DNA from 2 places in the Teredinibacter sp. KSP-S5-2 genome. Region 1 is predicted to be linked to the other one. Evidence: riboswitches for the same ligand, from Rfam matches in the RefSeq annotation. Region 1 holds a riboswitch; the other holds the start of a gene.
The links. Region 1 has a riboswitch for thiamine pyrophosphate ahead of P5V12_RS03205 (TonB-dependent receptor). Riboswitches for the same ligand answer to the same signal wherever they lie in the genome.
Positions count from the first base shown of each region.

Region 2: another riboswitch for thiamine pyrophosphate. It lies ahead of thiC (phosphomethylpyrimidine synthase ThiC); the one in region 1 lies ahead of P5V12_RS03205 (TonB-dependent receptor).

Region 1 covers NZ_CP120416.1:681,426-697,245, reverse strand. Annotated here, with positions in the region: gene P5V12_RS03255 (chemotaxis protein CheW) at 30-551, opposite strand; gene P5V12_RS03250 (chemotaxis protein CheA) at 552-2,618, opposite strand; gene P5V12_RS03245 (STAS domain-containing protein) at 2,629-2,934, opposite strand; gene P5V12_RS03240 (response regulator) at 2,938-3,306, opposite strand; gene P5V12_RS03235 (methyl-accepting chemotaxis protein) at 3,325-4,137, opposite strand; gene P5V12_RS03230 (chemotaxis protein CheD) at 4,726-5,208, opposite strand; gene P5V12_RS03225 (serine/threonine protein kinase) at 5,518-8,292, opposite strand; gene P5V12_RS03220 (PepSY-associated TM helix domain-containing protein) at 8,425-9,204, opposite strand; gene P5V12_RS03215 (FMN-binding protein) at 9,188-9,688, opposite strand; gene P5V12_RS03210 (porin) at 9,807-11,039, opposite strand; TPP riboswitch at 11,225-11,333, shown strand; gene P5V12_RS03205 (TonB-dependent receptor) at 11,428-13,584, shown strand; gene P5V12_RS03200 (YkoF family thiamine/hydroxymethylpyrimidine-binding protein) at 13,635-13,889, shown strand; gene pnuC (nicotinamide riboside transporter PnuC) at 13,886-14,563, shown strand; gene P5V12_RS03190 (phosphotransferase) at 14,541-15,308, shown strand; gene grxD (Grx4 family monothiol glutaredoxin) at 15,350-15,676, opposite strand.
Region 2 covers NZ_CP120416.1:1,640,593-1,656,412, forward strand. Annotated here, with positions in the region: gene P5V12_RS07515 (ChbG/HpnK family deacetylase) at 4-945, shown strand; gene P5V12_RS07520 (hypothetical protein) at 996-1,877, opposite strand; gene P5V12_RS07525 (hypothetical protein) at 2,216-3,091, shown strand; gene P5V12_RS07530 (HesA/MoeB/ThiF family protein) at 3,177-4,337, opposite strand; gene thiE (thiamine phosphate synthase) at 4,279-5,781, opposite strand; gene P5V12_RS07540 (thiazole synthase) at 5,786-6,565, opposite strand; gene thiS (sulfur carrier protein ThiS) at 6,568-6,768, opposite strand; gene thiO (glycine oxidase ThiO) at 6,765-7,889, opposite strand; gene thiC (phosphomethylpyrimidine synthase ThiC) at 7,890-9,728, opposite strand; TPP riboswitch at 9,793-9,891, opposite strand; gene P5V12_RS07560 (efflux RND transporter periplasmic adaptor subunit) at 10,587-11,753, shown strand; gene P5V12_RS07565 (efflux RND transporter permease subunit) at 11,760-14,918, shown strand; gene P5V12_RS07570 (TonB family protein) at 15,118-15,738, opposite strand; gene P5V12_RS07575 (TonB family protein) at 15,764-15,820, opposite strand, start outside.

The DNA.
Region 1 (15,820 bases):
ACACCCTCTCATAGAGAGATTTTAAGACATTACACATCGAATTCAGCTTCAACCAACTTGGCTAACTCTCTGGCAGATAACGTTCTATTTGCATCGAGCAAAATGACAAATTCATCGTTTTTCTTGGCTATACCCTGGATAAACTCAGCACGAATTTTGGCTCCAAAGGCGGGAGCATCTTCAATATCGCCATCCTCAATCTCCGCCACTTCGCTCACGGCATCTGCCAGTAACCCAAGAGTTAAATCATGTCCTTCGTGGTTATGCTCCACAATGATAATGCACGTCCGCTTTTTGATTTCGATGGCAGACCGGCCAAGACGAATGGCAAGATCAATCACAGGAACCACCTCTCCACGTAGATTAATCACGCCATTAAGAAACTCGGGCATAAGTGGAACCTTAGTCACGCCTTCATACTCAATCACCTCACGAGTTTGTGACAACTCCATACCGAATAGCTCATCAGCCAATTTAAAGGTCAGGTATTGTTTTATATGAGATGATTGAAGAGGATCCTGACTATCATCTTTTCTTGCTACGGAAACCATTTACGCGGTCCTCACATCTGCACCAGTAAATTTATTTTCTTTTTGCACCACAAACGAAATCAGCTGTGGAATATCCAGGATAAACGCAATATCTCCACTACCGAGCAGCGAATAACCTCCAATGCCCCTAAGTGATTGAAAAATGGGGCTCAAAGGTTTTATCACGGTTTGGGTTTCACCAATCAATTCATCGACTACAATGCCCGCCCGGTCTACGCCAAACTGAACAACAACAAAATCGGAGTGATCGGTATTCTTACCTTGCACAGCAAACACTTCTGCCAACTCAATATATGGCACCAGCTCTCCACGAAGCTTAAAGCTGTTTCCACCTTTGGATTTTGATACGGAGTTGATATTAATACACTCCACCAAAGTCGATTGAGGAACGATAAAGTTGGTTCCTCTTACTTTGACGTGAAAACCATCAATAATGGCTAACGTAAGGGGCAAACGAATGGTTAATACGGTTCCTTGTCCTTCTTCACTCTCAACTTCCACTCCTCCCTGCAGTTCTTCAATATTCCGTCTAACCACATCCATACCGACGCCTCGGCCGGATAAATTTGTTACCGATTGAGCGGTGGAGAAACCCGCATGAAAAATACAATTGTGTATTTCTTTACGAGAATAACTTTGTTTTTTATCGAGAATACCTTTCTCTACAGCCTTCTCATAAATCTTATCTGTATTCAGCCCTCGTCCATCGTCTCTCACTTCAATGACGATATTGCCTGAGTCATGATAGGCAGAAAGCTTTAACATGCCATGCGCATCTTTGCCGTTTTCTTCTCGCACATCAGGTGATTCAATACCATGATCAATGGCATTTCTCACGATATGCGTCAAAGGGTCAGTCAGCTTTTCAACCATTGAACGATCCAATTCAGTTTCCTGCCCGTCGAGCTCCAAGGTTATTTTTTTATTCAGATCGGCTGCGGTATCCCTCACAACTCGCTTGAAACGCTGAAAGGTTTCACCAATTGGAACCATACGCAGTTCCAAAGCGGCATCGCGCACTTTTTCTGTGAGATAACGAAGACTTTCGACGGATTCATCCAAAAGCTGGTCTTTCATTCTTTCGGATATGGTATCGACTCGTTGACGATTGATAACCAACTCACCAATTAAATTAATCAGGTTATCCAAACGCTCTGCATCAACCCGCACGAATTTAGTCGTGTTCTTTTTACTCTCAAGCTGTTTGCTTTCTTGTTTGTGGGGGGAATTGTTTTCTTTTTTGGCTTTTTTACTGGTGTTAACCTTATCAGATTCCAGTAAACCATGTTCCATCAGCAGCCGCTTAAGCTCGTCAGAGGATTCCAATTTATCCAATAGTGCAAGGTATTGTTTTCGATCCGAACCGGGTTCAAGTACTACAATGTCCGATTCATCGGCAACAAACATAAATGCATCTTCAATATCGCTTTTGGTACAGGATGCGGATAAGCCAAATTCAAAACCAATATACAGTATTTCTGGATCGAAGCTATTACAGTCAAGGAGATCATCAACAACCAGGGCATATTGGATCTCACCCAATGACTCTAAATAGCGAATCATGGCAACAGGATCCATGCCGTTTTTTAATGCATCCTGATTAATTCTCACCGATATATGCCAACAACCAGAACAGGCTGTCGAGTTTTCATCTGACCCTGCGCTTTCACTGGAATCACTATCGAGATAGACCCGCAGCTTGCCAACCAACTCTTCACCACGCAAACTCTGCGCGTCACTTAAAGAGGTTTGATCGGAAACATTAGCGACCAATTCTGCAATATGATCTTTACAATGCAGTAGAACACTGACCAAATCATCATCGAGTTCTATTTCGTTATCTCTGGCTTTATCCAGAACATTCTCGACAATATGAGTAAAACCAACAATATCATTTAATCCGAATAGCCCTGCTGAGCCTTTAATAGTATGTGCTGCACGAAACACTTCATTAAGCACTTCACTATCTTGAGAGCCATCACTGATCTTCATGAATGCATGTTCCAAAACATCAAGAAGTTCTTCGGCTTCAGCTAAAAATGCGTTTAAAGCGGCATCCATTGACATGAATATACCTCTAGCTCAACAACATGGATTCTTGCCTAAGTAATCTCAGCGGATAACTTACGGCATCATTCGCCTGCTCTATTACGAAACGCGCATCCTTCGATTCTCCCTGTAGTTTTTTCTTCATATAAAGAAGAAGCTGTATACCCGCAGTATCAATTTCTGTTACCTGGGCAACGTTAACCTTGATATTGCTTTTAAATACATCCTTTTCCTGCTCGATGCGTTGCAATATATTGGCAACACACTGTATGGTCATTTCGCCCGAAAACTCAATGTAGGTTTCTGATCCGTCTTTCTTTACTAGAACATTCATCGGTTAAGCTGGCACCAACATAGATACAGCTTTCAATAGTTGAGGAGGTTGAAAAGGTTTAACAACCCACGCTTTCGCTCCGGCCTGCTGACCTTCGCGTTTTTTCTCTTCCGCACCTTCGGTCGTCAACATAATGATGGGGGTAAACTTATAGTCTGGTAGCTTTTTCACCTCTTTAACCAGGGTGATACCATCCATATTAGGCATATTTACATCGGAAATAATGAGATGCACCTTTCCCTGCCCCAACTTGCTTAGTGCATCTTTACCATCAACGGCTTCCACTACGGTATAGCCCGCCCCTTTTAGGGCAATATTTACAACCTGCCTAACGCTTGAAGAGTCATCAACAATCATTATCGTTTTTGACATAATCTACCTTTACTCTCTCTAAAAAAATGTTATTTCTGATTCACCTGGCGACTGATCACGTACTTGACCATCTTGATGCACCGCTACCTGCTCAAGAGTGGTAAATGATTCCTCAATTTCCGCCAACCATTTATCAATATCGATCGGGTCTACATCAATTCCTTTTTCAAGATGATCTTTTTGCTGCTGAAGAACAACACAAAGTTTTTTCATATCACTGGAGACATGCTCCAATATTTGTCGGACACGATCCTGAAACTGCAAAGACACCAAAACCTGCTCCACTTCATTTCTCACTGTGTCGCTTTCGGTCATTAACACTCCAGTAGTTTCAAACAGCTTTTCACTGAAGCTTTTAAAAGTCAGCAGTACCGACTCAATCATCTGTTCAGATTGCTCAGTGGTATTTTTTCCTTTTTCGGCAAATTCATCTGCAGACTGTAGGGCTCCCCTTAGCAGATCATTCACTTGTTCTATTCGTTTGGTAATCCTTGCACCAGTCTCACCTGAACGGGTAGAGAGCGTCCGCACTTCGTCAGCCACGACCGCAAATCCACGACCGTGTTCTCCCGCTCTTGCTGCCTCAATGGCAGCATTTAAAGCCAACAAGTTGGTTTGCGATGCAATACCCGCAACTTCATCCCCCATTTCCCTTAACTCATCGGTAATGGAAGAAAGCTCAGATATTTCATTGACTAATTTTTGCTGTTCCAAGATAGACAGAGACAGAAAGTCAATTAATTGTCGTAACTCTTGTTCCGAGTTACGTAAAACTTCTGCTAAGCCACCATTCTCACTATCATCACCACTGGTAACTTTGGCTGCGTTCATTGCCACTTGAAGCTCATCGTAAATAACCGAAAATTTATTAGTAAGTTCTGATACAGCTTCTGTGGATTGATAATTGGCAAGATCCACCTGTTTTTCCCAAGCAGGAACTAACTTACTCATAAAATCGCGACAATAATCTTCACAGCTGTAGGCATGCATATCTTCGGTTAATTGCTCAAGCTCTTCGACTTTTGATGACTGAGATTCAAGTTCCTGCATCGTTCCCTTATATAAGTAGGCCTGCAAAACCAAAGCAGCAAGTACAGTTACCGCAAGAAGGTATTGAAAGATGCCGAAGGAGCTTTGAAATATGCTTAGAAATAAAATAAAAGATATCGCGATAGCAATAGAGGAGAAAAAGAGTATATGTCTAAGTTTGTACATTCACGACCACATTTTATAAACATATTTTTTAATAGGCTTTAGAAGAATAGTACATCTGTCATATTTTTCCATTTGTTGAAAAAACTGAAAAATGTATATAACTAACTGAATGCAAACCAGGTTTTTGCATAACCAAGCTCGCAGAACTCGGGAGAATAGATAATCAGGTGTTAAAAATCTTGATCACAAGAAGGTACTACAACATCAACTTTGGACATTTTTCGGTGAGTGCAATCTCAGATCGACATTACCCGTAGCAAGATCAAAAACCAGTGTTCGACATTCGTCACCACCGACGGATTGATCGACAACATTTAGTTTGTTTTCTTCAACCCAATCAAATACCAAGTGAATATTTTTACCAGCCACATCCCGTGTTTGGGAAGAACTGAAAAATAAACTTCCGCCACCATACACACCGACTTCATAATCTTGCATCGAAGCGTCTCGTGTCATTTTTTCTTTCATTATGTTGACAGCATGGATACCGTAGTAGAGATCTGGCTTTTTATTATCGTCTTCCAGGGTATAGGGTAATAAAAAGTGGCACATACCACCTTTGTGTGCTTTCGGATTCCAGACCGTAATTGCCATGCACGAACCTAACGTGGTATTTATTTTTATTGGGAGGTCTGAAAATTTAATATCACCAGCGGTTAAGTAATAAACGTCTTTCCCAATATACATTCGAGTATCCACCTTAGATCACAACTGGCCGCAATGACAAAAACCTAATCCATTCATAGCGCCAACAAAGAAAGGGTGGGGGTTGGCACTATTTCAGAATAGTACAGCCAAACCCCCTTTCCACTATAAGATATAGTTTATTTAGAATAATTATCTATATAGTTCTGTTTTTTGATATGAGGGTTTCCTGTATAACGGCTGACGCGCAACAAGCACCAAATGCGTGCACATTGCTTCGCCTATTCTTACCACATAAAGGAAAAGCTGCCGATGCGAGCAATTGAATTGGATAGAGGAACAATTATTTTGTTACTGGAAGGTGACAACACCAGAAGTAAGCACTTCACCTTTAAGAAGTACTTGAATTTGATAACGACCAGCCTGTGGAATGGAAGTTGAAGGCAACGGCAGTGAATGAGTCCCGACCTTGTCGGTTAAAAGAATTGCCTGACGATACACTTCAGCTTTTGAGGTTGCGTCAAGAATGGTTAACACCAGAGATTGATCATCAATTGGTAAGTTTTTGTAATCAAAACTAAGTGAGATGTTTTGACTGAGCGTGAATACCTGACCTTGGTTAATATCGCTTAAGTCTGAAGTCGAAGAATCACCGATCTGGAATCCGACTATTTTAGGCTTCATTCTCTCCCTCTCGGCAATAACCTCTTTCACCGCCAAAGAAAGAGAGTGAATACGATCATTCGCAGGCAAGGCACGCTGAGGTTCATCCAGTTCCGCAAGAGCTTGCTCAAATTTCTCGGCGCTCACCATATTCCAGACTTTGGTTGATAGCGCATCAACCACTTCCTCAATACCCTGTAGAGCTTGCGCGTTATTGCTTTCTTTCTCCAATACTCTCTGAAAAGAATCCAACGCATTGGCGCCCGGAGGTGTAAACAGCTGTTCATCATTCAGTTGTTGTCGCGCTCTTACCAATAAAGCTTGAATTGCCTGACGACGATTTAACTCGCTATTGATCCTGCCTCGTAACTGCTTACTCTTTTCATTTTCTCCAGCAGCGGCATCCGCACTGTCAAGATAACTTTTTGCTTTTGCCAAATCCCCCGCCGAATAACTGTTCCTTGCAATACTTAACAAGGTCGAACCACACTCGGCCAGTTTGGTTTTTGCTGTTGTATTATCCGGGTCCAGTTTGAGCACAGCTTTAAATTTGGTCACAGCATTATTATTCTCTGGACGAGTCAGCTGTTTTTTCTGCAGTAGCTGATCCCCTTCATTTAATAAGGTGGTAATTTTCTCCAGTCGATTTAATTCTTTTTCCAGCGAGACCAGTTCTTGATCAGCATAGTTGCGAAACAAATATTTTAATTGCGTTATCTTCTTTTCACTTACTGCGAACTTCTCCTGAGATATCAATACTGTTACATCATTTACTTCTGTTTGCAGCAATGCTTTCATGGCCGCGAGTGTTTCAATATCGTCGGGAACATTGGCAAGCACATCGCGGTAAGCGGCAACCAGATCAGCCAGATAAGCGCCATCTGTTTGATAAAGGGCTTCCAGCGTCGTTGCCTGCTCACGCAGTTTGGTAATCGCCAAACTCTCTTCCAGCACTTCAGGCTCTTCAGAAACAGGCTGTTTGACATCAACAACAGTATCATCAACTGGCTCTTCAGGTTGAGCAACCAACTCAACCGTTTCAACTATGCCAGCTTCATCCGCAGATTCTTCTGGCAAAGGCTTTTCTTTAACGAGAGGAGTTATGATCGAGGACTGTTTTTCTATTACCTCAGCGGTAGCGGGTTCTTCTTTTTCAAATGTTTTTTTTTGAGCCGATGTCACAGTGGATATCGGCTCTTGAGCAGTACTCGTTACGGGAGCAACACTATCTGGAATAACTTTTTTACTCTCGCCCAGAACAGTATTTGTATCCTCAGTTTCCCCTCCCATAACATTAGAAAAGGTCTGTACCACCATCTGCCGGGAATTCTGCAACCAGGAATCAATCGACAGAGAATGCTGTTGATAGAAAACGCCCCCCAACACAGAAGCTAGGATGGCACCACCAAACACCCAAGGCCAGGGGGATGATTTTTCATGCTCGAAATCATCCTCCAGAGTTTCGTATACCATAGTAAAGCGCTCTACTTCATCAGAAACCGGCGCCATCTTGGGGCGACTGGGCCTTGAGCGAGCAGCAGTAGAAACCTTGGCGGACATTGCCGCTTTATTAATGGGTGTGACAATTGTGGGTAGATCTGCGTTTGACGAGGTGTTGTTTTCCGAAGACGAGTTTTTTTGCGCCCACTGAACAAGTCGGTCCAAATCTTCAATATCAATTAGATCCAGATCCTCTAAAAATTCCTCTGCATTTTGATAACGCTCTTCGGGCTTTTTCGCCATGAGCGTATCAATAATTGGCTGCATTTTTTCAAAACCAATCGGCAATAGCGGAACCGGCTCAGTAATATGCTTAATACCAATCGCAACAGCGGATTCTGCATCATAAGGCACATAGCCAGACAGCAACTGGAAAAACACTACCCCGAGGCTGTAGAGGTCTGAACGATGATCGACGGGCTTGCCTTTTGCCTGCTCTGGGCTCATGTAGTGAGGAGTACCGATGGCCACCCCCGTTTGCGTCATGCTTTTATCCGTTTCAGCGGCTCGTGCAATACCGAAGTCGGTGAGCACAGCTCTATTGTCCGCCGTATAAAACATTATATTTTCGGGTTTGATGTCCCGGTGGACATAACCTTTGGAACTGGCATATTGCAGTGCTTTGGCAATATCCCGAACAGCAGAAAATTTTTGTGCAAGCGAAAGGTTGTCGCGCAGATGTCTCAGATCCTTACCGTCAATGTATTCCATCGACAGGTAGTAAGAATCTTCGTATACACCAACATCGTGAACCGTGACAATATTAGGGTGAACCAATTGACTAACGATTTTGGCTTCGCGCATAAAACGCTCACCAAATGCGGAATCTTCGCCTAGCGCTTTAGACATGATCTTAAGCGCCACCTGACGACCAAAGATTTCCTGCTCCGCAAGATATACCGTAGCCATACCGCCTTTGCCTATAGCCCGGATTATCTTATAGCCTGGAATTGTGTCGGTCATGTACAGGGTCCGCTTAACGCATACGTTGAAACGATAAACGCTTAAATATCAAAGCTTAAAAAGAATAGCTTATTCAGCTTACAGTTTAGTAGACCCAAGGGCACGCTTTTCTACAGAAAATCAAAATTGTGACTAATTATGGTGAGTTCTTGATCGTTTTTTTGAATTTTTCCGACCACTTTTTAACCACATGTAAATACCCGTAATCGCTAATATAAGAAATGCGACAGACATCACGTCCATTATCCAGGGCGCGTAGCGACCAAAAAATCGGCCAGCGTGAATATCCAGTACCAATCTTTCCCAGGTAATTCCCGAACTAAATTCCTGTTGAAATATCGATTCGGGTATTTTATCTATTTTTTTTGCCGGTAAATTCCAATTAATCTCATTCGCATCTACTTGGGTTTCCTGCCACATCAAATCATCAAGTGACGCCGAATAAAAACGTTTTTGGGAGTTAACAACAATTAGCTGATCTATAACGCCAATACCTTGTATTGGGATGGAAAGACCATCATAGCGGCTGATTTTTTCCACCAACTGCATATCACTGGAATAAATTTGAATTTCCGATTCGCAAACTATATAAAACAGCGCCAAAGCTTGATCCGTTAATGCCCCAACTAATTTACCATCACAACTGCCGAACAAGTTTTGATCAAGAAAAAGATCCTCAGCAACATTGACGATACTCTTTCCCGATAAGTTGACGGAGTAAGCCGCTGGAATCTCGATATGATAAAGATCCAAAATAACAGGGTTGCGAATGTGTTTGCGATCAAGCCCTGCGTCCACACTATGGTTTAAAACCAAGCCGGTAACGGAAAGAAATACAACAAAGGCGGCGCTTATAATACCTAAGCGTCTATGCCAAACCCACCAGACTCTTTTATTAATGCGCTTTTTCATTCGCCGACTGAATTACCTGAATGTGTAAAAAAAGCGCAAGTTTAGCGATTTTTTTTGATGCCCGCACAGATAAGGTTGCGCCTGTGATGCCATCAATTTTCTGGGACAGCTTCCACGGACTCTTATCTTGAACCAATTGAGCGTGTTCAAACTGCCTGGCAAAGAAATCGTATTGAATTTCTCCTCCCCGACTTTCCCTGTATTGAAGTACCTCAAGGAACTCAATATGTCCATCATTGACCACCACACCAAATGTTATCGGTTGCTCTTTCCCAATTTCCTCCAACACCCAGGCAGTTTTATTTTGATGAACCCAGTAACGTACTCGCAACTGGGAAAAGGAATAATCCAGTTGCTCTCTTACCTGCTCTTTGAGCGCTTTGGTAATCCATATGGATTTTCTAATTGGCATCTGCTCAGCAAACGCTTTTTGTCTAAACTCTAGCAAAGGGTCTTCATCCGCTATTGAGAAATGCGAACTCAAACAACAGAACCCAAAAATAGTGTACAAAATAAAGCGAATAATCATTTCCACTCTGTCAGAAACAACGAAACCTCCGCGAATAATCACGGAGGTTTAAAACAGTTTATTTATGGGCAACTTAGAAAGACCAACCCACACCTAAATTAAATGAGTCATAGTTGTCACTGTCTGGATTATCTTCATGGGCAGCTTGATAATCCGCTTTAAAAACTACGCGCTCGGTAAGCCAATAATTTACGCCCACATCGTAAAAAACTGAGCGTTGATCGCTTACATCAGGATTTTCTCCCGCCTCGTTATTGTAGTTGCTATAACGAACAAAGAAGCCTAGATCATCCAGAGGTTTTATTGACGGCTCGACAAACCAGCCGTTTTGAACATCCCGCTCATTCGTTTCCCAAGCGTCGTTATCAATATTCCATTCCGCCCACAAAGCACGTACAGAAAATATGCTCTTCTCATAACTTGCATTTAGTACGGTTAATACGGCGGAAGCGGAGTCGCCTTCGTTATTTTGAAGCACGTCTTCCTGATACTGCACTGCTGCAGCCAAATTCAAACCAGGAACACCGGTATAGGAAACACGCCCTGTATAGGCAAAATCATTCGCAGTCGCCTTGGCGGATTTCTGACGACCACTTCGAACTTTATCGCCGCCGTCCATTTTCAGACCGGAATGCATGGCAAACTCATACTTCACACCAGGCGCGATATCGCCTTTGAACATCACACCAGTTTCCCACCATGTAGTTGGAATAATGTTCTTTTCTATCAGGTTTCGCTCGACACCATAAAACGTATCGGGCTCATGAATTTCATTTAAGAAACCAACAGGAATCAAATACTGACCGACAACGAATGAATGCTTGTCCGCGTAATCCCATTCAATAAATGCTTGTTCGAGTTCAACTTCACCAGGCTGGCCATCACCGGATAATCCGTGCTCTAGCTCCCACTCAGAAAAGAAACGAACCTTGTCTGAATATTCGTGACCAACGTAGAGCACATAACGGTGAGCATCGACACTGTCATTCTTGCCCCCATTAAAGTTGTTGTAGTGATGTTCACCATAGCCACCGATAGTGGTTTTTTCTGCCCAGGATCCCGCCTTTGAGCCGCTTAGAGAAGAGCCCGTAGCTACTTGTTCAACCGCATCAGCTGTAGCTTCGACCTTCTCTTCTGTAATTTTTAGGGTTGCGTCAGTTTTAGACTGCTCTTTTTTAAGCTGTTCAATTTCCTTTTGTTGCTTTTGAATGATGTCCCAAAGCTCTTCTACAGTAGGCGCAGCGGCAGCCTGTCCGGCCAAAGCCAGCAGAGAGGACATAATTGCGACTTTGCTTATTGATTTCATGTAGTTCCTCGAAAAAAGGTGATGTTAGTAGACCGAAATTTTGCGGGGAATATACATCAAATGATAATAGTTATCAAGTGCATTATATTTAGCATTAAGCATCAAGTAATTGGAGCCCCCCCCCCTGTACTGATACTTATCCGCTGTTTTTTTGCATTTCGTCCCCGGAGTAAATAGAATGGCGCCAGTTTCCTAAGGGGTGGCTCGCGCCTGAGACTAATCGCATTCCTGCGGTTTAAACCCTTTGAACCTGATCCGGTTAATGCCGGCGTAGGGATAGGGCTTCTCTCAAATTGAGGTCAGCTTAATCACCCAATTTGAGTGTTCTCGTCTATCAACTCACCGCTTGCTTTTCCGGGTCTCCTTTTATTAATTGGGGGCTCAAACGTTGAAAAAACACAAACTTGGTGCATTGGCCAAATGCACACTAATTTCTTCCCTGGCACTGACTTCCGCCTACAGCGGCGCGGAAGCCATCGAAGAAGTCACGGTTAAAGGCGAGTTTCGCCAGTACGCACCTATCGATATCGCCAATAGTGTATCGGTCTTCACCGACAAAGCATTGGAAATGCGTGAAGCAGAGCATTTGGAAGATCTGTTTAACCTGGCACCAAACGTAAACTATTCTGCTGGTGCTTCACGCGGACGCTACATCCAGGTGCGCGGCATCGGCGAGCGCAGCGAGTACTCTCACCCAGTAAACCCATCTGTTGGTGTTGTTGTCGATGGTATTGACTTCACAGGTATCAGCACCGGTGTAACCGGCCTGGATACCGCACAAGTGGAAGTATTTCGCGGACCGCAAGGTACTTTATATGGCGCTAACGCGTTAGCAGGCCTGATATATGTGTCGGGTAAAACCGTAGAATATGAGCTTGGTGGAAAAATTAAGGCAGGCATCGGAAATTACAACACCAAAACATTATCCGGGGTGATTAATGCTCCGCTAAATGAGGGTGCTGGTGTTCGGTTTGCCATTAAAAACCATTCTTCCGATGGTTACATGCGTAACGCTTACTTAAATACAGACGATACCAATAATATCGATGAAACCACTGCGAGACTTGCTGCATCGCTTAAAGTCACAGATAAATTAGCTTTGGATCTCGTCACTTACCTTATTGATGTCGATAATGGTTACGACGCGTTTAGCTTGGACAATACCCGCACCACCCTTTCTGACCAACCTGGACATGACACTCAAGACACGCTTGCAGCAGCATTAAAAGCGAATTACCAGTTGTCCGATTCCGCTCGATGGGAAACGACTGTAAGCGTCGCCGATTCAGAAACAGAATATGGTTACGATGAAGACTGGGCCTATAGAGAAATCTGCCCGGAGACGTCCGCTTGTGCTTACTACCAGTATTCCACAACCGACAATTACGAAAGAGAAAATGAAAATCTTTCTCTGGATTCTCGCGTAGCCTCGCAGAATGCAGCCTCCGAATTTGGCTGGGTTGCCGGAGTATACTACCGTGACCAATCCGTAGACTTAACTCGAACCTATACCAATAACGACCCGAACTACGATTCTTTTTACGGCCCCATTACTGACCAAGAGTTAACTGTATATACCAGCGATTACAGCACTGAAAATATTGCAGTATATGGCCAACTGGATTTTCCATTATCACCCAAGTTAAAACTGATTTCTGGCTTACGTTATGAAAAATGGTCTTCGGACTTTATTGACAGCGACCAAGCTAAATTCTCCCCGTCAGAAAATCTTTGGGGTGGACGATTATCACTGGAATACAATACCGATAACACACTGATTTACGGCCTTGTATCACGTGGATATAAGCCAGGAGGATTTAATCCAGAGAGTGGTATTCCTGTCGAAGATCGCGTCTACGAAACAGAAACCATGTGGAACTATGAACTCGGGTCGAAAACCTTTTTCCTGGATGGCAATCTGGAACTTCACACTGCGATCTATTATCAAGACCGCGACGATGTTCAGGCCAAGCAATCGAAAGAAATACGCGTGGATGGACGCCCCGAATTTGTTGAATTTTATGGCAACGCAACATCCAGCAAAGGACGTGGAATTGAGCTTGAGCTAAACTGGCGAGCAAACAAATCTCTATTGTTCTACGGCTCTATTGGCTATCAAGAAACAGAGTATGGAGATTACGTTAACCCTGACCATATCCTAAACAAAGATGAAGGCAATTTAACTGTCTATAACATGAAAGGCCGTGATCTGGCACATGCGCCAAATTATCAATACGTTGCTGGTCATCAAATTGATATTTCAGACAACCTCTATTACCGGCTGGAAATTGAAGGCAAAGCAGAATTTGTGCTTTCCGACAGCCATAATGAAGAATCTCAAAAATATAACCTGCTCAACCTGAGAATTGGCTATGAAATCGATCAACTAACGATTTCATTGTGGGGGAAAAACCTGACCAATGAGGACACTATTGTTCGAGGTTTCTATTTCGGTAATGACCCAAGGGATGAATATACAGCCAAACCCTATTATCAATACGGTGCACCACGGACATTCGGTGTTTCCGCAAGTTATGATTTTTAAATTGACGTCCTAAAGGAGAGCTCTGCTCTCCTTTTTTTCTGGAGAAAAACATGCAACTCAGCGCAGAAATAACACTCTACCCGTTACAAGAAGATTATTTAACAGCAATAAAAGCCACCATTGAAAAAATCAATACCTTTAGTGGTCTTAAAATTCAAACATTTCCCACCGCGACAATTATAATGGGTGAATACCAACAAGTTATGTCAGCAATACAGGAAACTGTTCGCTGGAGCTATGAAAATTACGGCAAGTGCGTTTTTATTGTGAAGTACTTACCAGACTACGAAGCATTGTCCTCATGACAGCATCTGATATTTTTCAACAAGTCTATACCGCCTTTATCCAACAATCTGGCCCAGAAATCGTTGCCGTGATGCTTTCAATCGCTTATTTGGTTTTAGTGATGAAAGAAAATATGTGGTGTTGGCCTGCTGCATTTCTCAGCACGGCTATTTTTACGTGGCTATTTTTTAGTGTAAACCTACTCATGGAATCAGTATTAAATGTGTACTACATGGTAATGGCAGTATACGGTTGGTGGGCATGGAAAAATGCGGACGATGACCCAGATAAAATAACCAGTCACAAACCAATACTAAAATGGCACAAAAAGAAACACACTCTGGTAATTTTATCCGTTATAGTTGCGAGCGCGATCAACGGCTACTTTTTATCAAAGCATACCAATGCCGCATGGCCTTACCTGGATTCTTTCACCACATGGGGGGCAGTTATCACCACTTATATGGTGGCCAGAAAAGTGTTTGAAAACTGGTACTACTGGTTGGTAATTGACGGAGTTGCGTTGTTTCTCTATATCGAACGTGGTTTATATTATATTGCTTTGCTAGATATGATATACCTTGTCTTGGTCGTAATAGGCATAGTCCAGTGGAAAAAGAAACTGGCTAACCAAAGTACACAGGCTGACCAGCAGGATATTGAGAACATAAATGCCGCAACTGAAACTTCATGATTTTAAACGGCTTGATACGCTAATAAAAAACTGGCTAACTTGGCAAAATACCTTTTCTCATTCCCTTGAATTAGTTAGGCCAATTTATGGTGGCCTAACTAACCATAACTTTCTATTAAAATGTGGTGATAACAAATTTGTAGCTCGATTAAATAATCCACATTCGCCCAATTTAGGCATTGACCGTCAAACTGAAATTTCTATTCTCAATTGTTTAAAACATACAGGCTTAACCAGCGAAATCATATATTGGCACCAACCCACAGATATTACTCTATTCAAATATATTGAAGGCCGCAGCTGGAATCAGTCCGATTTAAGAAAACACTCGAATACGCTTGCAGACGCTGTAAATATCTATCAACAAGTATCTTGCGATGTCCCGCATATTCAGTACGACGAATATTTAAAAAAATATTGGCGAATACTCGAACAAAAACAGCCATCTATCACACAAAAATTAAAAACCGAGTGGAATAATTTCAGCAAGCGGGTAAAAGTGTTTTCCAAACAGAACTGGGAACGCAAACTCACTCATCATGACCTGACAGCGAGTAACATTATTGAAACAGATGAAGGGATTAAAATTATTGACTGGGAATATGCATCGCTGGGCCACCCGGCTATTGACGCGATCTATGCTGGACTAGCGGATCATTACGTCGCCTATCCAAAAGACGAAATTCACTTTCTCAGGGAAATGATAAATTGGATGGATCAACTATGGCGCTACATCAATAAATAGGCCTGCCACCCCAATCGATAAGAGGTGGCATAAGCAATTTTTTATTCTTCTTCAGGATCAGCAGCAGAATCAACCAAAGTTTTTAACTCGCCACTTTCATGCATCTCGGTAATGATGTCGCATCCACCAACTAACTCACCTTTCACCCACAACTGAGGAAAAGTTGGCCAATTAGCATACTTGGGTAAATTAGCACGAATATCAGGGTTAGATAGCACATCAACGTAAGCAAACCGCTTACCACAGGCCATCAGCGCCTGAGAGGCTTTCATAGAAAAGCCACACTGAGGGGCGTTAGGCGAGCCCTTCATATATAAAAGAATATCGTTGTCTTCGATTTGCTGCTTAATGGTATCCATGATGTCCATGGGAAAAAATACCTCGTAAATGGTTCTTAAAGGCTCAGTTTTTGGCCAAACCTTAGTGGATTAGTCAAGTATTGGATTCTACAGGAGAGGCTGGGGAAATTCAGCAACTGCGGCGCTGCTTTTTAATCCAGGCAATATGCCGCT
Region 2 (15,820 bases), 960 kb from region 1:
GATATGCACAAGGCTTTAATTGTAAGTTTACTCTTTTTCTGTGAATTGGCCTTTGCTTCTGCCAAGCCGCAGTTGTTGATACGAATGGACGATGCAGGAATGTCCCACAGTGTGAATCAGGCGATGAGCGAGGTGATTGAAACCGGTATACCTGTTTCTGTTTCAGTGATGGTGCCCACTCCCTGGTTTAGTGAAGCGGTTGAAATGCTAAAAGGTAAGGATAATGTGGCTGTGGGGGTGCATTTAACATTGACTTCGGAATTTAAGGAGTATCGCTGGGGACCCATTGCTGGTCGTAACGAAGTGCCTAGCCTGGTGGACGATATGGGGTACTTTCGTCATTCCGTGCGTGGTTTTTTATTAAGTGATTATCGCCTGTCGGAAATAGAAACAGAAATCAGAGCGCAGGTTGAGCTTGCTCTTCGGGCTGGTTTGAAAGTGCGTTATCTTGACCACCATATGGGAATCGCCAGAGCAACCCCGGAAATTGCTACTGTCGTTGAAAAGGTAGCCAAAGAATATAATGTTGCTGTGTCCCGTTATTATAACGAAGAGCCTTTTGATTTATTTCACTACAAAGCAGAAGAGAAAGCGTCTGCCTTTTTTGAAAATTTAAAAGACTTACCTTTAAATCAGCTTAATATGTTTGTGATGCATCCCGGTAGAGATACGCCGGAGCTGCAAGGCATGTTGGATATGAACAGCATGGTAATGCGTGATCCACTTTCTGGTCTGTCCACAATGTCGAAACATCGTGCGGCAGAATTAAAAGCCTTAACTGATGAGCAACTGGCAGCTATGCAGTCACGTGTTCACTTTGTGAATTACAATGATGTTGTTCAGCAACGAGGTTTAAAAGGACAAAAACGCTCAGCAATCTTTTATAAGTCAAGAGAGGATGCGGCTGAACAGGTGAAAAGCATTCCCGTTGTGGATGGTTACTAAAGTACCGCGAGAGTTATTTCACTTTGTATTTATAAATACAGTTATTTTATCTATGGAGTAGCGGGTTGGATTAATTTCCAGTCTTTTACTTTGGTATTAAAAAAACCACATTCTTCATAGGCACGGACAATCGTGCCTTTTTTTCGCATGGCTTTTAGTCCGATTTCCAATGCGTTGTAAAACGCCTCACCTAACGGATCTTTTTTACTAACGGCCCAGTGTCGGGTTCCATCTAATGCCACTTTTACTCCAGGGATGGGAATGAGGTCAAAACCGTCGAAATGTATGTACATATCATCTGTAGGCTGGAAGGGGGCTAGAGTCATATCCGCGCGCTTGTAAGACACCATTTTTACCATTTGTGGCCAGTAGATTGATCGAAAAGGCGTTTTAAATCCAAGTTTTATCAAGGTTTCCCAATCTCTTACCCAGTGAGGGTTGGATACCACGCTTAAACGTAATAGCTTTTCAAGAGAGTTAGCAGAAAGTGCTTGCACGTTCTTGGGGCTGGTATAAAAGCCAACAATGAACTCATTCTTTCTAATCAGTGGTGCTGTTTTCCAGATTGAGGACTCATATTTATCGAGGTCCACTCCCCAGACTGTTGCGGCGGCAGCTGTTATCGAGCCGGTTTCAACGCTACGTAAGATACGTTTATAACTGGTGTCTGTGACGATTTCGACTTTATGGTTAAACCCTCCTAAGTCCAGTGCTTGTAGCAATAGCACTGTTTCTATTACATCTCTACGCGATCCTGGGCCGGAATAATGGTTTATATCAGCGACTTTTCTGCCGTCTACAAATTTTAAATAATCGGGAAGGTTGTCTGCATCAGTTGAAATACGGGCGATAATTTCTGCAGGTTTCTGTTCTGTAGAATAGCTGTATGAACATGCACACAGGAGGATGAACAGCAAGGTGTAGTGGAACATCGTTATCGCTCAATCAATATTAAGCAATTTCCATATGCCTCTTATTTGGTAGTTGCGTATGCCAAACAAGTTACAATTAAAAATTTACGTGTGTATTTTAAATATAGCATTCATTTCATATGAGCTTTGGGTTGCTACGCATCTATAACCTAACGGGTTATAAGGCGAGTTCCGAAATAATTAAATGGTTTACATACGTATGTTTATTGTTTTGTTGGCGCCATTAAAAAATTATAGACGTCAATCTAGCGTATTACATAGTTTTCTATTTACTCGCCTGCTTTTCTGTTGATAATCAGCCTTCGGTGGAGAAACACAATAATTCCAGGGGAAGCATCATGTCTAACGTTGAATTCAATATGGAGCGCGCGTCTGCATCGGATACATCGGATGAGCAGATAAACCAGGCCAGGCAGGCGGCGGTTGAAATTACTGAAGAAACGCTCAGGTCGATAGCGCGGGATACTGCAGAGAGCGTTCGTTCGGCGATGGATGAGAAACCTAAACGAGGGTTTAAAACCATATTTTTTGAGTGGTTTAATGAACAGGTTGAGCGAATAGGGCGGACGGTGATGGCGCTGTTGGTCGCCACTGTGGTTGCTATTCTTACCCCTTACTTGGTCAAGTATCAGTTGATTGATGAATTTGACAGTTTATCTTCCAGATTAAGTTCGGCTGTTTCAGAAAGTGATAGCCGCGATTTAATACAGCAAAACCTGGAGTCCAGCCAAAAACAGATTTCTATGGAGCAGCAAAATTTAGATGCGTTAAATCGAATTGAGGATTTTAACTCGTCGCTAGTCGAGCGCTGGGCTGCTCTGGATCAAATACAGGGCGAGTTAGAAAATCAAAACGTCGCAATAGCGGGTTTGTCCGATAGGGTGGCAAATATTAAGGTGCCAGCTCCTCAGCCTGTGGCGAACCAAAAAACTGAAGTCAATAAAAAACTGTCGCAAGCATTGACCTCATACAAAAAACAAGGACAAGCTTTACTGGTAAAACCCTCATCAGAAAGAGCCGTCAGGCAGTGGTTGGGCGAGGTGTATTTTTTCCTCAGCGTGATTCCAAGCTCATCCGGAACCTTTGATCAAGTTCAAAGAGAAATGCAGAAAATCTATCAAGCAGAAAAACCATACGAAAACGATCAGGCAAGGCTGGAAAAGACGTTAATGATTCTTTCGGCAGTAAATACTTGGGTTTCTGTTTCTTCTTGATCATTCACGGGCGAATAAAAAGGAACCTGACTATTTAGAAAAAAGTTTTTACCTGTAAGTGTGGTTAGTTTTAGTCAGGTTGCTTTTAGCGAGTTTGTTGTATTATATGGATGTATTCCAGGTAGGCACTCAACCCACCTTTAAGCGCATAGATATTATGTGAACGTTGTGTTAGTTGCTGTAGTGCCAGACGGCTACGTTGCCCGCTATGGCAATAAAGAATGGTCATACTATTCTCATCGGGTTTGAAGTTATCCATAAATGTATCATAGGGCTGGTTATTCCCGCCTATATTTAAGGCTCGGTGCTCTTCTTCTGAACGAAGGTCAATCAGGGTTACATCTTCTTGCTCTTTCAATTTATGGAACTGTTCTACAGTAAGCTCTTTTTTTTCAGACAGGTCTGTTTCACAGGTATTGTAAGTGGCAGCGGACAGCTGAATTAAATGGGGAGTATTGCAAATACAATTCGCAGAACGGGTGAGTGAAATTGATTGCGATTTGTGGTGTAAAGCATCCAGAATAAATAACTTATTCTGGAAGGCTAGAGGCAAACCACATAAGTATTTAATGGCCTCATTAGCTTGAATATTGGCTAATAGGCTCGGGATGCTGCCAACGATCCCTTGGCTGTTACAATCCTTTAACTCAGTTGGGGCCTCAGGAAACACACACCGATAACACGCTGTTTCTGGTGAGAAAAAACTGGTTTGCCCGGCAAACTCTTCAACACTGCCAAAAATCCAGCTTTTTTGTTTAAGTTGGCAGTAATCGTTAATTAAGTAACGTGTTGCCATATTGTCAGTGCAGTCGATTATTAAGTCACACTGTTGGCCAATGTCAGTAATATTTTCTGCCGATAACCTTTCCTTAATCGATATGGCGTTAATAAACGGGTTTATATCCTGTATTTTTTTTGCCGCTGTGTCGCTTTTTGAACGCCCGACATCGTCTTCGTTAAATAAAAATTGTCTGTGCAGGTTGCTTCTGGAAACCAAATCATCATCCACCAGCAATAGGGTGCCTACACCAACCGATGCTAGTATTTGTGTGACCGGGCAGCCCAATCCGCCTATCCCGATAATCGCAACGGTGCTTTTTTTTAACGCATGTTGCCCTCGGGCGCCAAACGAGCGAGTTTGAATTTGCCGTTGATACCGTTGCCATTCGGTGGCTGAGAATTCGCCGTTAAACATGATCGTTAAGTAATTCAACAAATTGGGTTGCAGTGTGGAGTGGGTTTTCACTTTGGCTAATCGCCGTAATCATGGCAATGCCAGATGCTCCTTGCTTTTGTATGTTTTGCAGTTGGTTTTTCTTTATACCGCCAATGGCGACCACTGGGTAGTGGAGTAGCTTGGTCCAATAATTTAATCCTTCTGGCTTCAAGGGTGTCCACGGCATGATTTTGGTTTGTGTTGGAAAGACCGGGCCGCAAGCAATATAAGAGGGTTTAAAGCTATGGGCTCGGGCGACTTCGTAATGACAGTGGGTGCTTATGCCCAACCGCAGCCCAGCGTTTTTTAATGCTTGAATATCCGCAGATTCTAGGTCTTCCTGCCCCAAGTGGACACCGTAAGCGCCGTACTTAATTGCTAACTGCCAATGGTCGTTGATAAACAATTGGCATTGGTAGTTTTGGGCTAAATTCACGGCTCGGTTTATTTCGTTTTCCAGTTCTTCCTGGTTTACGTCTTTAATTCGTAATTGCGCGATTTTAATTCCAGAGTTGATGATCTGTTCTAGTTCACTGAAACTGCCAACAATAGGGTACAGGCCTAACGGAAGGTGTTTACAGGTTGGAAATGCATCGCTATCTAAATCAAAATTGTATTTTTTGGTTAAAAAGGGTAGATCTGCCTGCTTGTTTGGGAAACGGTTTATCAATACAGGACCTTTTTCCAGTTCCCCGGTTGACTGGTTTTTGATGGCGTAACCTTGCCGAAAACCTTGACTTATCGCCATTCGTGCGATAACAGCCGCATCCGGCATGTTATATCCCAACGCAATTGCACTGGCCACAGCAGCAGCAAAAGCGCAGCCTGTACCGCGACTGTTTCGCTCATCCAGTTTGTTTTGGCTTAACCAAAACTGTTTTTCTTTGCTGAAATAAAAATCCTGAATGTAAGGCTTGGAATGAGGTAAATGTCCACCCTTGATATACACTGCTTTGGCACCAAGTTCGGTCAAGGCCGTTGCGGCATCTATCATGTCTTCCTGAGTGTGTATGGTATTGCCTGTCAGCAGTTCTGCTTCATCAATATTGGGGGTAATTAAGTCACACAGAGGAAGTATGTGTTTTTTGAGTAACTGGAGATGCTGATTGGTTTTGATACTCAGTCCAGATGTGGTCGTGAAAATGGGGTCGCATATATAAAGTGAATGGGATTGCTTGACCCACTGTGCAAGCCAAAGAATATGTTCCGGTAATATTAAACCGGATTTTATTGGCCAGTTTTTCATACACGATAACGATTGTGCCTGTGTTTGGAGCGTGTTTTCGTCAACCGGATGAAAAGCCAAAACCGACTGATTGTTTTGTGCCGTGGTTGCCGTAATCACGTTAAGGCTATGACAGCCCATTGCGCGGATTACCTGATTATCCATTTGTATGCCGGACATGCCAAAGGAATCGCTACCGCCTATTGCGATAACGCTGGGTTTGGTGTTTAAAGCGGGTGAGTGAATCATAATTCTACTGGTGCCAAAACGGTTTGCCGATTTCCGGGGTGGAGGGTTTGGCCATTTCCCGTTGTTGAATTAAACCAGCATCATAGGCGCATCTGCCTGCTTCAATTGCCAGCTTAAATGCTTTTGCCATGCCAACCGGATCTATGGCTTCTGCCACTGCAGTGTTTAACAAGGCTCCGTCATAGCCCATTTCCATTGCTTGTGCCGCATGGGAGGGCGCACCTATACCAGCATCAACAATTAATACAGTATCCGGGAGTCGTTGACGAAGTACATTGAGGGCATAAGGGTTAATAATTCCTTTCCCCGTACCTATCGGTGCCGCCCAGGGCATAAGAATATTGCAACCGGATTCAACAAGTTGTTCTGCAATAACCAGGTCGTCAGTGGTGTACGGAAATATTTCAAAGCCTTGGGCAATTAATTCTTTTGTTGCTTCCAGTAGTTTAATGGGGTGAGGTTGAAGATTGTATTCATCGCCAAGTACTTCCAGTTTAATCCAGTGGGTGCCAAATACTTCTCTGGCCATTTGTGCTGTGGTTACGGCTTCTTTTACTGAATAGCAACCGGCGGTGTTGGGCAGAAGTTTGACATTCAATTCTTGTAGATGCTGCCAAAAAATATTTTTATTGGTTGCCTCCATAGCTTGTCGGCGTAGTGAGACGGTAACAATTTCAGCACCAGAGCTTTGTATTGCCTTCTGCATTACTTGCGGAGAGGGATATAACGAAGAGCCGATAATAAAGCGGCTCTGTAGTTGTGTGTCAGCAATTTTCCAGGTCATATTTAACCGCCTTGCATAGGTGATAAGACTTCAATCGTATCGCCATGATCGATTATTTTGTTGGCGTAGTTTTCTTTCGGAATAAACTGTTGATTAATGGCAATAGCAAATGACTCGTCGTTCATATTTATTTCAGACAATAAATCCGCCAGAGTCTGTGCCGAGGTTTGTGTGGCGTTGCCATTTAAATGGATATTTTTCATGTTTCGCTCACTGTTTCAGTCGAGTGTTGAGTGACACTCGCGCCGTTGTTCGTCAAAATCATATGACTGGCTTGTTGGGCAAAATAGGGTGCGGTTAAATATCCATGCCGAAATAAACCATTAATACGCATAGTTTTGTTTTCAACCTGAATTCTCGGCACGTTGTCTTTCAATGCGGGGCGACAGTTGGTTTCTGTTGTCAGTATGCGGGCTTCAGCAAACCCGGAATGCACACTGTAGGCGGCGGAGAGAAGCTCTAATGTTGAACGAAGGCTAATGGGACTATCGTCTTCAGTTTCAATCTGAGTGGCGCCGATAACAAATCGATTATTTTTTCTCGGCACAATATAAATACAGTAACGAGGATGGGTTAATCGAACTTGATGGCTTAACTGAACTTCTGGCGCGTGTACGGTAATAATTTCGCCGCGAACGCCGCGTAAGTCATGGATATCTGCTTTTGCCCCCATTCCCCGACAGTCGATTACCCAATCAAATAGTTGAGTACCGGATTTAGAGGTTACTGCGGATCGGCTTATGCCATTTTCTTCGATGGTTGAGATCGATTGCACTTCAGTTTCTGTATGCCAGGTGGTTCCCGCTTGCGTTAACCGCTTGGCGAGCGCCGCCATAAATTTTTCCGGGTCGACAAACGCTTCTTCTTTTAAAAAGAGCGCTTCTTTAAATTGCGGAACCAACTCTGGGCTATGTGCTTTTAGTTCGTCCTCGGTTAAATATGCAATTCGACCTTCAGCTTTGTCCCCCAGTTTTTTGAAAAGTTGGTGGCTGTAGCGTTGAAAATCCGGGCGGTCATTCTTATGCGCAATGACCAGCGTGCCGTATTGAGAGAAGTCCACATCTTCATTTAACGAGGCAACGAATTGCGGCCACATGTTGCGGGAACGAACACCCATCTCAAAGACTTCTGGATCACCTTTTTCCACTTCACTGTAGGGCGCGATCATGCCGGCAGCGGTGTACGCTGCTGCGCCACCTTTTTCGATTGGGTCTTTATCGAAGAGAGTGAGCGTCATCTTTTGATTGGTATTTTGTGTGTCTTGTAACAGCTGCCAGGCCAGGGTTCGCCCCATTAGGCCAGCGCCAACAATGGCAATATTCATTTAATTTTCCTCCGCCACATAGAGCTCAGAACCTAACTGTTTAAATTCGGCAGATTTTTGTTGCATGCCAGCTTCTATGCTTTGGGCGAATTCACGGGTTTCTTGAGTGATTTTCATCGAACAGAATTTCGGACCACACATGGAGCAAAAATGGGCAACTTTTGCCGAGTCCTTGGGTAGGGTTTCGTCGTGGTATTCCCGTGCGGTATCTGGGTCAAGTCCCAGATTAAACTGGTCTTCCCAGCGGAATTCAAAACGGGCTTTGGATAATGCATCATCCCTTGCCCTTGCGGCCGGGTGGCCTTTGGCAATGTCTGCAGCGTGGGCAGCAATTTTGTAAGCGATAATTCCGCTTTTTACGTCGTCTTTATTCGGCAGGCCAAGGTGTTCTTTGGGGGTGACGTAACACAGCATGGCACAACCGTACCAACCAATCATGGCAGCGCCAATGCCGCTGGTAATGTGATCGTAGCCCGGTGCAATATCTGTCGTAAGTGGCCCCAAAGTATAAAAAGGTGCTTCGTGGCAGTATTCAAGTTGCTTGTCCATGTTTTCTTTAACCATATGCATGGGCACATGGCCGGGGCCTTCAATCATGACTTGCACATCGTGCTGCCAGGCAATTTTGGTTAATTCGCCTAAGGTTTTTAATTCGGCAAATTGGGCTTGGTCGTTCGCGTCAGCAATCGAGCCAGGTCGCAATCCATCACCCAGAGAAAGGCTGATATCGTATGCCTTGGCGATTTCACAAATGTCTTCAAAATGGGTGTATAGAAAATTTTCCTGATGGTGGGAGATGCACCACTTGGCCATAATGGCGCCGCCACGGGAAACAATTCCGGTTACCCGTTCGGTGGTGAGCGGAATATGAGAAAGCAGTAACCCGGCATGAATTGTAAAATAATCGACACCTTGTTCAGCTTGTTCGATCAGTGTGGCTTTGAATACATCCCAGTTTAAATCTTCGGCAATGCCATTCACTTTTTCCAACGCTTGATAAATTGGGACGGTGCCAATAGGGACGGGGGAGTTTCGAATAATATAATCCCGTGTTTCATGAATGTATTTACCGGTGGATAAATCCATTACGGTGTCGGCACCCCAGCGTATCGCCCATACGAGTTTTTCCACTTCTTCTTCGATGGAAGAGGACAGCGCAGAGTTACCAATATTGGCATTAATTTTTACCAGAAAATTTCGGCCGATAATCATCGGTTCAACTTCTGGGTGGTTAATGTTGGCGGGAATAATTGCTCGACCTTCGGCGACTTCTTTACGTACAAATTCCGGTGTAATGAATTTTAAGTTGGCACCGAAGGGGTTTCCTTTTAATCGCTGAGCACGTTCTTGCGTATTTTGTATAAGTTCTTGTCGTTTCTGATTTTCCCGTAAGGCAATGAATTCCATTTCTTTGGTGATGATGCCGTTTCGGGCGTAATGCAGTTGAGAAACATTTTTTCCTGTTTTCGCTTTCTGCGGCGTTCGTTGTAAACCTGTGTTGTTTAGCCACTGACTTTGCTCCGGCGATATTTCAGCGACATTATGGGATGGTTTATACGTAAGTGATTGTGTTTGACAATCATTGCGTTGCTCAATCCAGTTTTTCCGTAATGGGGTTAAACCTTGGTATAGGTTTATATCGTACTGTTTATCTGTGTATGGGCCTGATGTGTCGTATAAAGTGAAATGAGAACCGTCAGTTAAGTGAATTTTTCTCATTGGCACACGAACATCCGGTGTATTTGACGATGTGACGTAAATCTTTTCGCTGCCGCTTAATGGGACGGTTGTAATGGTGCTGTTTGATGATGACTGCGGTGGTGTCTGTTTCACTGTTATTCCTACCTTATTTTTTTGCGTAGGAAAAACCTTGAACCAGAAAGGGATAAGCGAGGCTTAGGCCGGTAAGGTTTCAGCTCTTTCCTACGCCGATGCTAGTCGGATCAGGTTCTGCGGGTTTGTAAAACTACATCTCAGCCTAAAGGCACCCCGAGAGCTGGAGCGGATACTACTGGATTTCTTTTGGAGGGGGAAGAGGTATTTTAGCGTGATGGTTATATTTATCTGTTGTCATGCCAATCCATTTACTCGGTTTTTGGCTGGTATGTGTGCGAATACATTGTTTTTTTTACGGAATTTGTCGGTGTGTGAGTTATTTATACGTTGATAGATGTGCGGTTTTTTTGTGTGTCAAAAATTGGGAACTTACTGACAGAATATTTTTAAATATTAAACTGGTTTCGTTTTTACTATCAGCTTTCAGGCGACGATAACCTATCGGGCTTTTACAGAAATTGTTACAATTTTCCGACAAAGCAAGGCCAGGAGTCGTTTTCTATTTGGTTGCTGGCATGTGAACTTGTTATAACAATAATGCAACTGATTACAATAAGATTAAACATCTATTTTTGCTAATATATAAGGCAAACATAATTGGGGTTGATATGGTTGTATTCATGTTTCAAATCGTCGTTTTTTGATTCTCTTTGTTCACAGTTGTCGTGCTTTAGTCAAGTACTAACGGTTACTTGATCGATATAATTTAATAATATTTTCTTTCCGTTAAATATGTGGGTGGATGGCGCGTTAGTATTTACGCTGCTTTCACTGACTCGGCAATAAAATAGCACTTTCTCTATTCCATATTGGTCGCTGAAGTTGCTTGCTTCGGGGACTTTTTTTTTGAGGTCTTAAAGGATGTTACGTTTTTCCGATCGACTGACTATCAAGATATGTATTCTTTTCTTGCCATTTATTTTGTCGTCATGTGGTCCCAAAGAAGAATCCAATACTCAGGCTCAAGCTGCACCGGCAGTTGAAGTTTCCGTTGTCACTATACAAGCGAAACCTCAAATGCTGACGACGGAGTTACCTGGGCGCGCAGTTGCATATCGCAAGGCTGAGTTACGCCCTCAGGTTGGTGGGATTATTAAAAAGCGTTTATTTACCGAAGGTGCCCGAGTTAAACAAGGGCAGGAACTTTATCAAATTGACGATTCCCGCTACGAAGCAAATTTACGTAATGCGAAAGCTCAGTTTGCGAAAGCCAATGCCAACCTGGAATTGGCGGTGTCGAAAGAAGCACGCTTTAAAGGGTTGCTTAAGCGCAAAGCGGTGAGCCAGCAGGATTATGATGATGCCAATACTTCCATGCAGTTATCGAAAGCGGAAGTGGCTGTGGCAAAGGCCGCTGTGAACACGGCGGAAATCAATCTGCGCTATACACGTCTGCATGCGCCTATCGATGGTCAAATTGGTAAGTCTGATTTCACTGAGGGTGCACTGGTTTCTGCTGAACAGGCTGCGCCATTGGCGACTATTCATCAACTTGACCCTATCTTTGTGGACGTTGCCCAGTCAGCAAAAAATGTTTTAGGCCTGAGAAAGAAATTGCTTAACGGCACACTTGCGGCGCAGGAAAGTGCCAAAGTGAATTTGATACTGGAAGACGGCAGTGTCTATGAACATCAGGGAACACTGCAGTTTTCCGATATGAGCGTGAGCGAGTCGACTGGCACTGTGGTGTTACGGGCGCTGTTCCCCAACCCCGATTACCTATTACTTCCCGGTACTTTCGTTCGGGCAGAAGTCGAAGAGGGTATGCTGGACAATGCTGTATTGGTGCCACAAAGAGCTGTTACACGGGATAAATCCGGTAAGGCTTCCGTATTGGTGGTTGATTCAGAAAGCAAAGCTCAGATTCGTTCAATCACCGTGTCCCGTACTATTGGGCAGGACTGGTTAGTTGAACAAGGTTTATCCAGTGGTGACACGGTTGTGGTGGCTGGTCTGCAAAAAGTGTCTCCCGGGGCGCTGGTGAAGGCGGTTGAGCAAACTCAAGCGCAGATTGCTAATAAGGAATAATTCATCATGGCCGGTTTTTTTATTAATCGCCCGGTTTTCGCCTGGGTTATTTCAATCATTATTATGATGGCCGGGGTGTTGGCAATTAGGCAGTTGCCTGTAGCCCAATATCCAGAGGTTGCTCCACCATCGGTAACGATTTTCGCTTCCTATCCTGGCGCTTCAGCCAAAACCATTGAAGAGTCTGTGGTTCAGGTTATCGAGCAGAGCCTAACGGGCATCGATAATGTGATGTACATGGGGTCCAACAGTTATTCCAGTGATGGCGGTAGTGTTACCTTGACCTTCACTGCGGGTACAGACCCGGATATTGCTCAGGTACAGGTACAAAACAAACTCCAGTCTGCTATGCCACTACTGCCACAAGAAGTGCAACAGCGCGGTGTGACGGTGAACAAATCTTCCGCTGGCTTCTTAATGGTGCTGGGGTTTGTATCTGGCGATGGCAGTATGGATAAGTTTGACCTTGCAGACTTTATTGCGTCCAATGTTCGGGAACCACTTAGCCGTGTTAACGGTGTTGGGCAGATTACCTTATTTGGTTCGCAATATGCGATGCGTGTTTGGTTAGATGCCGACAAGTTGGCGAATTATTCCCTGACAACCAATGATGTTGTTTATGCGATTCGTGCGCAAAACTCGCAGATTGCTGCGGGGGAAATTGGTGGCACACCGGTTCTGCCGGGGCAAGACATAAACGCCAGTATTGTTGTTCAAACCCGCCTGGAAACACCTGAAGAGTTCCAGAATATTTTACTTCGGGTAGACCCTGATGGGGCTCAGGTACGCCTGGGCGATGTTGCCCGTGTCGAAATCGGTGGGGAAAGCTATCAATTTGAAACTGAGTTCAATCAGCAACCTGCAACAGGGTTGGGAATTACTCTGGCTGCTGGTGCAAATGCAATGAATACTGCCCAGGCTATCCGGGACCGTATTGAGGATTTACGTCCTTTCTTTCCGGAAGGTTTGGAGGTTGTTTACCCTTATGACACCACACCGTTTATTAAGCTTTCTATTGAGGGTGTAGTACAGACGCTGGTAGAAGCAGTGATCCTGGTATTTTTGGTGATGTACCTGTTTTTGCAGAATTTCCGGGCCACACTGATTCCCACCATTGCCGTTCCGATTGTGTTATTAGGTACATTCGCCATTTTATATGCCTTTGGTTTCTCGATTAACACACTCACCATGTTTGGTATGGTGCTCGCCATTGGCTTGCTGGTGGATGATGCCATTGTGGTAGTGGAAAACGTCGAGCGGATTATGCACGACGAAGGTTTATCGCCACGGGAAGCAACCAAAAAATCCATGAAGCAGATTACAGGAGCTCTGGTGGGGATTGCTCTGGTGTTATCCGCAGTATTTGTTCCTATGGCTTTCTTTGGTGGTTCTACCGGGATTATTTATAAGCAGTTCTCGATTACGGTTGTATCGGCAATGGCCTTGTCCGTATTGGTGGCACTGACTTTGAGTCCGGCACTTTGTGCAACGCTACTGAAAAAGCCGGATCAGGATCATTCCGAAAAGACGGGTTTCTTTGGTTGGTTTAACCGTAACTTTGACCGTGCAGTAAATAAATATCAGTTCAGTGTCGAGAAAATGATTGGTAAAACCGGTCGTTATATGCTGATTTACGGGCTTATCGTTGTATTGCTCGGTGTTCTATTTAATCGTCTTCCTGGTTCTTTTTTACCGGAAGAAGACCAGGGTATTATTTTTACGCAAATGACTTTGCCTGTGGGTGCAACCCAGCACCGTTCGGTTGAAGTGATGAATCAAATCGAGGACTACTACCTCAAGCAGGAAAAAGAGAATGTTAAGTCTGTTTTCTCGGTAATAGGCTGGAGCTTTAGTGGTGTAGCGCAAAATAATGGTCTTATCTTTATTAACCTGAAACATTGGGATGAGCGTAAGCGTGAAGATCAACGCTCTCAGGTCATTGCTGGCCGTTCAATGGGCTACTTCTCGCAAATAAAAGAAGCGTTAGTGTTTGCCTTTACGCCGCCATCTATTCCTTCTTTGGGTACCGCTTCAGGTTTTGATATGCAATTGAAAGACTTGGGGGGAATGGGGCACGATGCGTTAATCGACGCGCGTAACCAGCTTCTTGGTATGGCGGCAAGTGATCCCCGTCTGGTAGGCGTGAGACCTAATGGTTTGGAGGATAGCCCGCAATTTAAGCTGGATGTGGATAAGGAAAAAGCGGCGGCACTTGGCGTCAGTCTGCAGGACCTAAACGATGTGTTTTCTACAGCATGGGCCGGAACCTATGTGAACGATTTTACTGATCGTGGACGTATCAAGCGTGTTTATGTCCAGGGTGATGCGCAATTCAGGATGATGCCGGAAGACGTTGGTGACTGGTACGTGCGTAACAATAAAGGTGAGATGGTGCCTTTCTCCGCCTTTACGGATGGTCGTTGGGTGTATGGTTCTCCAAGATTGGATCGCTATAACGGTACGCCTTCCGTAAGTATTCAAGGGCAGGGTGCTCCGGGTGTAAGCTCGGGGGAGTCTATGCAAATAATGGAGGAGCTCGTTGCCAAATTACCGCCGGGGATCGGGTTGGAATGGACTGGAATGTCATTACAGGAAAAAGCCTCCGGCGATCAGGCACCGATGTTGTATGCGCTCTCGATTATTGTCGTGTTCCTGTGTTTGGCTGCGCTGTATGAAAGCTGGTCTGTACCTTTTGCCGTTATTTTGGTTGTTCCCCTCGGTATTATTGGCGCTGTGCTTTTTGCCATGTTCAGAGAGCTTTCCAACGATGTCTATTTCCAGGTTGGCCTGTTAACCACTATTGGTTTGTCCTCGAAAAATGCGATTTTGATCGTTGAGTTCGCCAAAACATTGCACGAGCAGGGTAAGGATTTAATCAGCGCGACTATGGAATCGGTGCGTATGCGGTTGCGTCCCATCATTATGACATCCATGGCATTTATGCTTGGTGTAACGCCGCTGGTGATAAGTACTGGAGCGGGTTCGGGTAGTCAAAATGCCATTGGTACCGGCGTGTTTGGTGGTATTTTTTCTGCAACGGTACTGGCGATCTTCTTTGTCCCAGTGTTCTTTGTGGTCGTGTTCAGGCTGGCTGATAAATTTGCTTCTAATAGTAAAGAAGAGGAAAGTAAAAATACGACAGAGCTTGAACAACTGAAAGACTAGTAAGTCGCAACGCTTTGTATAAATAAAAAACCGCCATAAAGGCGGTTTTTTATTGGGGGATACCTAAAAATAGTGTTGATGTAGGAAAACATTGCTTTCTATACACTTCGTACACATTTGTTGAAATCGTATTTATGTATGAAGAAAACGAAAATAAAAAAAACGCCACCGAAGTGGCGAAAGGCACAACTAGAACTCGTTATTTTTGTAATTCGAAACGTATTCGCTGGGTAAGACCATTAAAACGAGTGGCCTTGCCATTGCTGGTTGTGGGCTGATATTTCCAGCGTTTTACAGCGTTAATCGCGGCGTTTTCGAATATTCCTTCAGGTTCGGCGTAGAGCACTTCAATGTTTTCCGTTGAACCTATTGATGTAATATCAAATTTCACATCGACAAATCCTTCAATTCCTCTATTTAACGCTGTTATCGGATATCTTGCTGCCACTCGAACTTGGGGAACAGGTAGGAAGGCGTCACCGAAAATACTTGGGTCTGTGTTTTTGGGTGGCACATACTTTTTAAACGTAATTCCTGGGCCTGTATATTTATTGTCAACCTGTGCTTGTGGTGGCACTTCAGGTGGTGGTTCAATGTCTGTTGGTTTTTCAATCGGTTTTGGTCGAAGTGGTGTTAACGGTTTGTTTTCAAAAATAATTGATGGAAACTTTGGTGGTACAACATCCACGGGTTCAATAAAGGAGTAGGCAATGAGTTTTGTCATAAAGACAAACATTAGTAGTGTAACCAAAGCACCAATAGGCGCTAGCGCTAGCCATTTTGGAATGGGGTTTTGATGATGTGACAATGAATAATGCATAACAGCCTCCTGAGACAATCTCACGTTAATGAGTTTGCTTTAATGCGAGTTTGGTCGCTTTTGGTTTTGTCGTTGTTTTTTT